2 regions of the Alteromonas fortis genome follow, and region 1 is predicted to be linked to the other one. Evidence: predicted binding sites of a transcription regulator. Region 1 holds the regulator's gene; the other holds the start of a gene.

Region 1 (5,555 bases):
AAGTCGCTGACGGCATCGAGCTTGTAGCAGCCTACGACAAAGAGCCTGAAGCTAAGCTTTTCACGCCTAAGGCAGCACCACAAGCCGCGGCAAAAACACCTGGCCAAAAGGCTGTGCCTAGCTTAAGTGAAATTATTGGCGATGACGGTCCTGACAGCTTAAAAGCGTTGCTGGAAAAGCAGCATGGTGGAAACCCAGTTGCAAGCAGTTCTGCACAACCAAAACAGCCAATGTCAGCGAACGCTAAGCACGCCAACGAAATTGCCTCTCACTTAGATTTTTCAGAAGCGTTTATCGACGACCTTGGAACACAATCGCCAGCTCAAGATGTTGTCGAGCAAGAGACTTTTCCTGAGCACCAGGCGTCAAGTATGGGTGAAACACCTGTATCCCAGTCAGCTGAACTAGCTCAAATCAAAGAAGAGTTAGCTTCACTTCGCGACGTATTGCAGTATCAAGTTGCTGACTTAATGGAAGCGAAGAACAAGCGTCAAAAACCTGTTCATCAATATCTGGTCACGCGATTAACCGATATGGGGCTGAGTAGTGCACTAGCAACACAACTGATTAGCTATACACCGGCTCATTACAACGAACGTGACGCGTGGGTATATCTTCTTAACCTATTGGCTAATCGCATAAATGTTACCGGAAACGATATACTTAGCTCACAAGGTGCTGTTGCATTAGTTGGGCCTACTGGTACAGGTAAAACAACCACAGTTGCAAAGTTGGCCGCCCGCTACGCGCAGAAATATGGTGCAGAATCGGTGGCTATGATTACTATTGATACGTATAGAATTGCAGCCTATGAGCAACTAGCGACATACGGAAAAATTATTGGCTGTACTGTGCGAAAAGCGCAAACTAGTGAAGAACTTGCAGATTTATTGTTCCAACTTCGTCATAAGCGACTAGTATTGATTGATACAGCAGGTTTTAGTCAGCGTGATAGTCGATTAATTAAGCAAATTAAGCAGTTCGACAATGGCCAAATGCCAAAAGTTAAAAAATATTTGGTAGCGCAAGCCAATACGCAATATCCGGCTTTGCAGAGAATCATTCAAGCCTATGACGATATTGAACTAAGTGGCTGTATTTTCACAAAGTTAGATGAGTGCTACTCTTTAGGAGAGGTACTTAGTGCAGCGGTTGAATATCAACTACCGGTTAGTTATGTCACCGATGGTCAAAAAGTGCCTGAAGACATTAAGATTGCAGAAGCGAAATCTTTGGTTTCCGCTGCTGCAAAGCTTTATAAAAAGTACGGTTTGAATCATACTAGTGGTAACAACGCAATTAAAACAGCATAAGCAGTATGATTGACGATCAAGCGAGTAGCTTAAGAAAAATGAAGCAATCACGGTTAATCAAAGTAATCGCCGTCACTGGTGGTAAAGGTGGCGTAGGTAAAACAAACATTACACTTAACACTGCTATCGCCATGGCGAAGCAGGGTAAGCGGGTAATGGTTCTTGACGCGGACCTTGGTCTTGCAAACGTAGATGTGATGTTAGGCCTGCGAGTTGAGAAAAACTTATCTCACGTACTCTCTGGCGAGTGCACGTTGGACGAGGTTTTAGTAACCGGCCCACACGGTATTAAGATTGCTCCCGCCACATCTGGTACGCAGTCAATGGCGGAACTCTCACCCACACAGCACGCTGGCTTAATAAGAGCGTTTAGCGAGCTGCGTTCTCAAATAGACGTATTAATAGTCGACACCGCTGCTGGCATTTCAGATATGGTATTAAGCTTTTCTAAAGCCTCCCAAGATATCATGGTGGTGGTTTGCGATGAGCCAACATCACTAACTGATGCGTATGCGCTGATAAAAATCCTTAACCGTGAGCACGGTGTTTTTCGCTTTAAAGTTGTGGCCAATATGGTTCGCGATGTGCGAGAAGGTCAGGAATTATTTAGCAAATTAAGTAAAGTGACAGGGCGTTTTCTTGATGTTGCACTAGAATTAGTGGCGACGGTGCCATTTGACGAAAATATTCGCAAAGCAGTGCGTAAGCAAACAGCTATTGTAGATGCTTTTCCGGGCTCTCCTGCAGCCGTAGCGATAACTAAGCTAGCAAACAGGGCGCTTACTTGGCCTATTCCGGCGCAGCCTGGAGGTCACTTAGAATTTTTCATTGAACAATTAGTTGCAGAAAAAGCCGTAGGAAGTCAACGTTGAACAGCAAGGCAGCCGCTTATCAACAGCAAACAGATAAATCGCAGTTAGTCGAAAGACATGCGCCTCTGGTTAAGCGTATTGCGCACCATTTGATGGCGCGCCTGCCTGCGAGTGTTCTTGTTGATGACCTTATCCAATCAGGAATGATTGGTTTGTTAGAGGCCGCTCGAAACTTTGATGGGTCAAAAGGCGCAAGCTTCGAAACCTTCGCAGGTATCCGCATTCGCGGTGCCATGCTGGATGAAATACGCAAAGGTGATTGGACGCCACGTTCTGTTCACCGAAATGGTCGCGCAATAACAGAAGCGATATCTCAGGTAGAAAGTGAAACTGGGCGCGACGCACGAGATTCCGATATTGCTGACAAGCTTAATGTGAGCTTGCAGGATTATCACCAGATGCTCAATGAAGTAAATGCCGGGAAGCTGGTGGGCATTGAAGATTTAGGTGTGTCGGAAGATGTAATCACTACCGAGCAAAGTCGAGGCAGTGATGCACCGTTAGAAGATTTAATGCAGGGCGCATTTCAAAAAGCGCTGGCCCATGCAATAACGACATTACCCGAGCGAGAAGCGATTGTTCTTTCACTTTACTATGATGAAGAACTAAACTTAAGAGAAATAGGCGAGGTTCTCGACGTAAGTGAGTCGAGAGTCAGTCAAATTCATAGTCAAGCCATGTTAAAACTCAAATCACGAATGAAGTCGTGGCAAGCTGACGAAGAATAGAAATTAAAAACAATTAACCCCTCAGTGGAGGCTATTTTGGACAAAAGCATGAAAATTCTCGTGGTCGATGACTTTTCAACCATGAGACGAATCATCAAAAACCTGCTTAAAGATTTGGGTTTTGCCAATATCCAGGAAGCGGATGACGGAAGCACCGCATTACCTATGTTACAACAAGGCGATTTCGACTTTGTTGTTACTGATTGGAACATGCCTGGTATGCAGGGTATAGATCTGCTCCGAGCAATTAGAGCCGATGACAAACTTAAGCATCTGCCAGTACTTATGGTGACCGCCGAAGCGAAGAAGGAACAGATCGTTGCCGCCGCCCAAGCGGGTGTGAATGGTTACGTTGTTAAACCTTTTACCGCGGCAACGCTTAAAGAAAAATTAGATAAAATATTCGAACGTTTAGGTTGATCCAGACGCTCACCAGATAAATGAGGTTTACTGGATGTCAACGAATGTAAACGTTCCAATATCGTTAGAAGAAGCAAAGCAGCTTGTCACTTTTCTTGAAGAAGGTGACAAGACTTCAGCTAATGCACTACTTGAAGCCGTCTCAATGAAAGAAAACGTTGAGCTATTCGCTGAAGTAGGCAAGTTGACGCGTCAACTCCACGACGCATTAAACAACTTTCAAATAGACGACCGCATCAAAAATTTAGCTACAGACGATATCCCTGATGCTCAGTCCCGCCTTACCTACGTAATTGAAGAAACCGAGAAAGCTGCTAATACTACTATGGATGCCGTAGAGGCGAGTATGCCCATCGCTGAACTGCTCGCAGAGCGAATCGAAAAGGTTATGCCAGAGTGGAAAAAGCTGATGAACCGCCAAATCGAGTTGGGTGAGTTTAAGGTTTTATGTGCAGACTTAGACGAATTGTTGGAAGACGGTTCGAATCAGTCGGCTAAACTTACACAGTTACTTACTGAAGTTTTGATGGCACAAGGTTATCAAGACTTGACTGGACAGGTTATTCGTCGCGTTATCGACTTGGTTAAAGAAGTCGAAGATAGCCTTGTAAACATGCTTACTATGTTTGGCGAACGGGACGGTGCAGAACAAACTAAACCTTCCAGCGTTAAGGCCGATAAGGTTGATGGTGTAGAGGCAGAAGGCCCAATTATTGATGCTGACAAACGAGATGACGTCGTTTCAGGTCAAGATGATGTAGATGATCTTCTGTCTAGCTTAGGTTTTTAGGGGAGCGGGTGCATGTCGTTTGATGTTGACGAGGAAATATTACAGGACTTTCTAGTGGAAGCTGGAGAGATACTTGAACAATTACAAGAACAGCTCGTTGATCTTGAGAACAATCCTGAAGACGCGGACTTGCTTAACGCAATTTTTCGCGGCTATCACACAGTAAAAGGGGGAGCGGGCTTCCTTTCTCTTACTGAGTTAGTTGAAATTTGTCACGGTGCTGAAAACGTCTTTGACGTTATGCGCAATGGCCAACGAACGCTAACGCCTGAGTTAATGGATATCATTTTGCAAGCCACTGATGTGGTAGTTGAAATGTTTGAACGAGTAAAAGCACAAGAGCCGCTAGAGCCGGCAGATGCACACCTCGTCGACCTGTTACACAAACTCAGTCGCCCAGAATCTCCAGATGAAAACATTTTCGACAATGCAAGTGCGCCTGCCGCCGAGCCAGAAGTTGTCGCGGCTGAGCCCGAGGTCGTTGCAGAAGAGCCGGAACTAGTTATAGATGAACCAGTGCCAGCAGCGTCAGATACCAGTGAAAGTAGCGGTGGTATAGAAGAAATTACCGAAGATGAGTTTGAGGCTCTTCTTGATGAGCTTCATGGAGGTGGTGCTCCAGGACAAGCTGCATCAACCAATACAAAACCCGCCAAAACGGAGCCTGCGCAAACGTCAGCACCAGCGGCGAGCACTGACAGTGATGACATTACTGATGAAGAGTTCGAAGCACTGTTAGATGATCTGCACGGAAAAGGTCAGTTTGGTGGAGACGAAAAAAGTGCTGCAGAACCAGCATCAGCAGCTGCTCCGGCAAGTAGTGCCGGTGATGAAGAAATTACCGACGATGAATTTGAAGCTCTGCTTGATCAGCTTCACGGCTCAGGTCAAGGGCCAACTAAACAAAGCTCTGCTCCAGCAGCACCTGAACCTCCTGTAGACAAAGCGGCTACCGAGGCTGTTCAAAAAGCAAAGCAAGCGGCGAGTGCCCCGGCTGCGCCTAAGGCGAAGCCCGCACCTAGTGCAGCAAGCCCAGCTAAAACGAGTAAAGCAGCTGCACCTAAAGCGCCTTCCAAGAAAGATGATAAAAAAGGGGCTCCTGCTCCACCACCTGCTGAGACAACGGTACGTGTAGACACAAAGCGTTTAGACCAAATTATGAATATGGTCGGTGAACTCGTACTCGTTAGAAACCGACTGATAAGTTTGGGGATCAACAGCAACGACGAGAGCATGTCAAAGGCCATTGCTAACCTAGATGTAGTGACGGGAGACTTGCAAGGTGCGGTAATGAAAACCCGCATGCAGCCTATCAAGAAAGTGTTTGGCCGTTTTCCTCGCGTTGTACGTGACCTAGCTAGAAGCTTAAAGAAAGAAATTACCTTAGAGCTTGTAGGTGAAGAGACAGACTTAGATAAAAACTTGGTTGAAG
Region 2 (5,555 bases), 1.9 Mb from region 1:
GGTTCCCTTTGGAATATCTTTTACTTCGATTTTGTTTTGTACACCGAAAGCGAACTTCATCGAACCCGCAATCTGCTTAAATTTAAGTACATCCATCTCTGAAAATGAAAGCAGAAGTACAAAGAAGCACATTAGCAGTGACATCAAGTCTGCGAAGGTTCCCATCCAAGCTGGAAGCCCCTCGGGGGGGCATTTTGGGCATTCTTCTTCTGCCATTACTCTTCCTCTGCGCTTCCGCGTTTACTCGCCGCCAGGTAGTTTTTCAATACGCCTTCAATAACTCGCGGGTTTTGACCGTCAGCTATACCGACAATACCATCTAGAACAAGGCTCTGATTTAGCTTTTCTTCCCCCGCTCGCACAGACAGCTTGAATGCTATTGGCAAACAGATAACGTTGGCGAAAAAGGCACCATAAAGCGTTGTGAGTAGTGCTACCGCCATTGCGGGGCCGATAGCTTTCGGGTCATCCATGTTCGATAGCATGGCAACCAAACCAATCAAGGTGCCGATCATACCCATGGCGGGTGCAATATCGCCCATACCTTTAAAAAACGAGGCGCCGAAATCATGTCGCTCTGACGTCATAGAAATATCTTTAGCGAGCGTCTCTCTAACCACCTCAATATCGTGGCCATCAACCAGCATATCTACGCCCTTTTGCATAAATTCGTTCGAGATTTCCGCTTCCTCTAAAGCCAAAAAGCCACCTTTTCGCGCCGCATCCGCCATCTCTACGATTTTCTCAATAAGCTCTTCTGGCGATTCAATCTTAAACATGAATGCTTTACCAGCAATCTTACCCGCACCGAAGAATTGACCTAAAGTAAATTGTGACAAGACAACAAACAAAGTCCCACCAAACACGATCAATATCGATTGGACGTCGATGAACATGCCTAAGCTGCCGCCTAGAATCATAGCCATAACTATGAAACCAATGGCGCCCAACATACCTATGACGGTTGCTAAATCCACTCACTCTTCCCCATTTATGCGCAGTCAGTGCTGTTAATCTACAAATATTCTATCGGCAACGGATAAAAATACTAAAACGACATTATTGAAAAATATCATATTTATTTGTTTTTTATTAAGTGTGACTTTAAAAAACCTTGTTTAAAGGTTTTCTATCTATCTACCATGCTTATAGGGTTCGCTTATCTATCAGAACACGCATACACTTGTTTATTTAAAGTAATGTAGTCACTTATTTCGAATATAGCACAATATCTTCATATTCAACGTGGTCAACTGCATGAAAAAAAAGCTATATTACTGTGATATAGGCGATATACGGACAAACCATTTGACCCTTGTGCGGCCCTCGGTTAATGTGCGCGGTACACGTATTTTGGCCAATGTATTGAGTGTTTTTATGACGACAGAAAAAGCATCAGCGTCTTTTGAAGAAACTTTATCAGAACTAGAAGCTATCGTTAACGAAATGGAAAACGGTGATCTGCCGCTTAATAAAGCACTGGAAAAATTTGAACGAGGTATAGCATTATCTCGTCAAGGCCAGCAATCACTTGAAAACGCCGAGCAAAAAGTAAAAATACTGCTTAGTGAACAAGGCGAAGAAACGCTTCAAACTCTTCCTGAAAGTGAACAGCCTTAAAACGTTCATTTTTAACTTACAGGCGACCTATGAATTTTTCTGCTTTGCATCAGCAAGTAAAACAGCAAACTGATGCATCCCTTCTTACCTTAATTGATGATTTACCCGATTACGCACCGCGCCTTAAGGATGCGATGCGTCACGCATTGCTTGCGGGTGGTAAGCGTATGCGTCCTCTACTAGTACAGGTTGTAGGAAACACGCTAGACGTGCCTAAAAAAGATCAGATGGCTATAAGCATGGCTATTGAGTGCGTGCACGCCTACTCGTTAGTTCATGACGATTTACCAGCCATGGACGATGATGATTTACGTCGTGGAATGCCAACTTGTCATATCGCCTTCGATGAAGCTACGGCTATTTTAGCGGGGGATGCTCTGCAATCTCTTGCATTTACTGTACTAGCTGATGCTCCTTTAAGCGTATTTGCCGAAACCAAGCGCGGACAACTGTTGTCTGTACTTGCTAAAAGTGCAGGATATGTAGGAATGTGTGGTGGCCAGGCAATTGATTTGGCCAGTACAGGTGAGGCCATCTCGTTAGAAGAACTAAAACAGCTCCATAGATTAAAAACCGGAGCATTGCTAAAAGCCTGTGTTGAAATGGTTGCTATTGTCAGTGAAGGCTTATTGCCACAAACTAAAACTGACTTAATGGCTTATGCCGCCGATATCGGGCTAGCTTTTCAAGTTCAAGACGACATTTTGGACGTTGAAGGCAGCAGCGAGAAGTTAGGTAAACCGGCAGGGTCGGATGAAGCATTGGGTAAAAACACGTTTCCCGCCAAGCTTGGAATGGCTGGCGCTAAACAAGAATTAGAAATGCTTCACAATAATGCACTTCAAGCATTGACGCGTTTACCCTACAATACTGACAGTTTAATTGCGTTTAGCGAGCTTTTGGTAAAACGCGACCATTAGCCACGCGCCATGTTGAAAAAGATAATAAGTACATGAGTTTAGATCTCCAACATTACCCAACGCTTGCGCTTGCGCAAACACCTGAAAAATTGAGGCAATTGCCCCAGGATAAATTACGCGAGCTCGCCGATGAATTACGTGAGTATTTACTTAACAGTGTAAGTCAAACGAGTGGTCACTTCGCTTCGGGCTTAGGCACAGTAGAGCTCACCGTCGCGTTACATTATGTGTACAACACACCGTTTGACCGTTTATTGTGGGACGTAGGGCATCAAGCCTATCCTCATAAGATTCTTACTGGCCGTGCAGAGCGCATGAGTACCATCCGTCAAAAGAATGGTCTGCACCCTTTCCCATGGCCGCCTGAGAGCGACTATGACACCTTTGCTGTGGGTCATTCTTCTACATCGATTAGCGCGGCGCTGGGCATGGCCGTAGCGGCAGAAAAAGAAGGTGAAGATCGCAAAGTGGTTGCCGTTATCGGCGATGGCGCAATGACCGCAGGTATGGCGTTTGAAGCCCTTAACCACGCAGGTGACATCAAAAAAGATATGGTGGTTGTACTTAACGACAACGAAATGTCCATATCTGAAAACGTAGGGGCGTTAAACAGCCACCTAGCCCGCTTGCTAACGGGTAATTTTTTCAATTCAATTCGCGATGGCGGCAAAAAGCTGTTAAGCAATGTACCACCTATTAAGGAATTCGCTAGCCGTGCAGAAGAGCACCTTAAAGGTATGGTTGTGCCCGGTACTATCTTCGAAGAGTTGGGCTTTAATTATATTGGTCCTATCGATGGTCACGATGTGAACGCTGTAGTCGATACCCTTCGCAATATGCGTAACTTTGAAGGTCCTCAGCTTTTACATGTTGTGACAAAGAAAGGTAAGGGCTATGCCGTTGCTGAAGAAGACCCAATTAAGTTTCACGCGGTGCCAAAATTTAACCCAGCAGATAACGCTCTGCCAAAGTCGAAGCCCTCTGCCCCAACCTACTCTGCTATTTTTGGAAAATGGCTATGTGATATGGCCGCGCAAGACCCAAAATTAATGGCTGTGACACCTGCTATGCGTGAAGGTTCTGGTATGGTTGAGTTTTCTCAGCGTTTTCCCGAACAGTACTTCGATGTTGCCATTGCCGAACAGCATGCTGTGACCTTTGGTGCCGGTCTTGCCAAAGATGGTATGAACGCGGTTGTTGCGATTTATTCATCGTTCCTTCAGCGCGCATACGATCAGCTTATCCACGATGTGGCAATACAAGATTTGCCGGTATTATTTGCTATAGACAGAGCGGGTATCGTGGGCGCCGATGGCCCTACTCACCAAGGCGCGTTTGATATTGCTTTCCTTCGCTGCATTCCAAATATGGTCGTTATGGCACCGTCAGACGAAAATGAATGTCGTCAAATGCTTTATACAGGCCATAAGCTACAAAAGCCTGCTGCAGTGCGCTACCCTCGTGGTGCAGGCATGGGGATTACACCAGATGAGGCGATGACGGCACTTGAAATAGGTAAATCACGTACCTGTCGAGAAACCTCTAAAGATAAATCTGAAAGCGTTGCTATTTTGAACTTCGGCTGTTTATTGCCCTATGCACTAGAAGCAGCAGAAGCTATTGATGCAACGGTTATCGACATGCGCTTTATAAAACCACTAGATGGCGATGCCGTTTTAAAAGCGGCCAGTGAACATAGCGCCCTTATAACGTTAGAAGACGGCTGTATTATGGGTGGAGCTGGTAGTGCCGTACTAGAACACTTGCAGCAAAACGGCGTACTAAAGGCAGTCAAAATGTTAGGTCTGCCTGATAGCTTTATTCTGCAAGGTACGCAACAGGAAATGTACAAAGAGCACGGCTTAGATGCTGAAGGTATTATTGCTGCTGCAAATAGGTTTACAGCTAGCTAATCAGTTATCTAATTCGTTATAAAACTGGCTTAGTAAAAGCGACTACTATGCTTTTCGTTTAAACCTGAAATCAAAAAGCCCGCAAACTGCGGGCTTTTTCGTTATGTATTTTCGCTATTGCCTGACTCTTTATTACCTGAGTTTTCATTGCCTGATTTCTCACTGCCTAACTTTTCATTGCCTAATCGTTCTCTGTCGCCTATCTATGAGAGCGGCTCTGAATCTTTACTTTTAGCTAGAACAACGCCAGCGCTGCAGGCCAGAACACCATTAATAAATGTAAACAGCCACACGCCATGGCTCCAGCAAGAATATCATCCAGCATAATGCCTGTACCACCGTGTAAGCGCTTGTCGATAATACCTATTGGCCAAGGCTTTAAGATGTCGAAAAGTCTGAACAGAACAAAGCCCACGAGTAAAGATGACGCTGAGATAGGTACAAATAGAAAGGTGATAAACATGCCCGCTATTTCATCCCACACTATAGAGCCGTGGTCGTGTACCTGCATATCGTCTGCAGTCTTGCCACACAGGTAGATACCTACCACTGAAAATATCAGCGTAAGCGCGATGAAGGAAACCACCGAGATCTTGCTGCACGCTACAAGTAGCGGTAGTGCAGCAAGCGAGCCAAATGTACCTGGCATGAAAGGAACAAGCCCACTACCAAAACCGAGTGCGAGAAAATGAACAGGATTTTTCATACTCACTCTAGCGCGATATTCCGCCTGCATGCTTCTTCCTTTATTTACTATTGTAAAATGTGATTTGCCTAAAAGGCGTGCTCGTAGCCAGATGCATTAGCTGGCGTATACTTTTCGTTATCTTTTAGCAACGAAAGTGTGCCGCTATGCCCGGTTAATTGGCCAATACACGTGGCTTTCACATTCGTACTTGCCAACGAAGTTTCAAGGCTACCGCGCTGCTCTTCACTTACAGTGAAAATAAGTTCGTAGTCATCGCCAGCGGATAGTGCATATTCAATAGCTTGTTCAGGTGTGACTGCACTTGTTAGTGCTCGTGATAGCGGTAAACGATCTACATGAACATTCGCACCGCAATTAGACGCTTTTAAAATATGCCCTAAATCTGAAATCAAG

The links. The regulator FliA, encoded in region 1, starts transcription of late flagellar genes. The targets are predictions, from matches to a motif close to CTAAAGNTNNNNNNNNNNNNGCCGATA.
Region 2: a site for FliA is predicted at 1,028-1,054, ahead of pomA (flagellar motor protein PomA). Genes of this name have one in related genera too.

The regions. Positions count from the first base shown of each region.
Region 1 is NZ_LR812090.1:1,147,472-1,153,026, forward strand. Features, by position in the region: gene flhF (flagellar biosynthesis GTPase FlhF) at 1-1,313, shown strand, start outside; gene PCAR9_RS04985 (MinD/ParA family protein) at 1,319-2,185, shown strand; gene PCAR9_RS04990 (RNA polymerase sigma factor FliA) at 2,182-2,913, shown strand; gene cheY (chemotaxis response regulator CheY) at 2,950-3,333, shown strand; gene PCAR9_RS05000 (protein phosphatase CheZ) at 3,368-4,123, shown strand; gene PCAR9_RS05005 (chemotaxis protein CheA) at 4,136-5,555, shown strand, end outside.
Region 2 is NZ_LR812090.1:3,043,051-3,048,605, forward strand. Features, by position in the region: gene PCAR9_RS13120 (flagellar motor protein MotB) at 1-216, opposite strand, end outside; gene pomA (flagellar motor protein PomA) at 216-977, opposite strand; gene xseB (exodeoxyribonuclease VII small subunit) at 1,378-1,620, shown strand; gene PCAR9_RS13135 (farnesyl diphosphate synthase) at 1,650-2,540, shown strand; gene dxs (1-deoxy-D-xylulose-5-phosphate synthase) at 2,573-4,453, shown strand; gene PCAR9_RS13145 (phosphatidylglycerophosphatase A family protein) at 4,689-5,189, opposite strand; gene thiL (thiamine-phosphate kinase) at 5,228-5,555, opposite strand, start outside.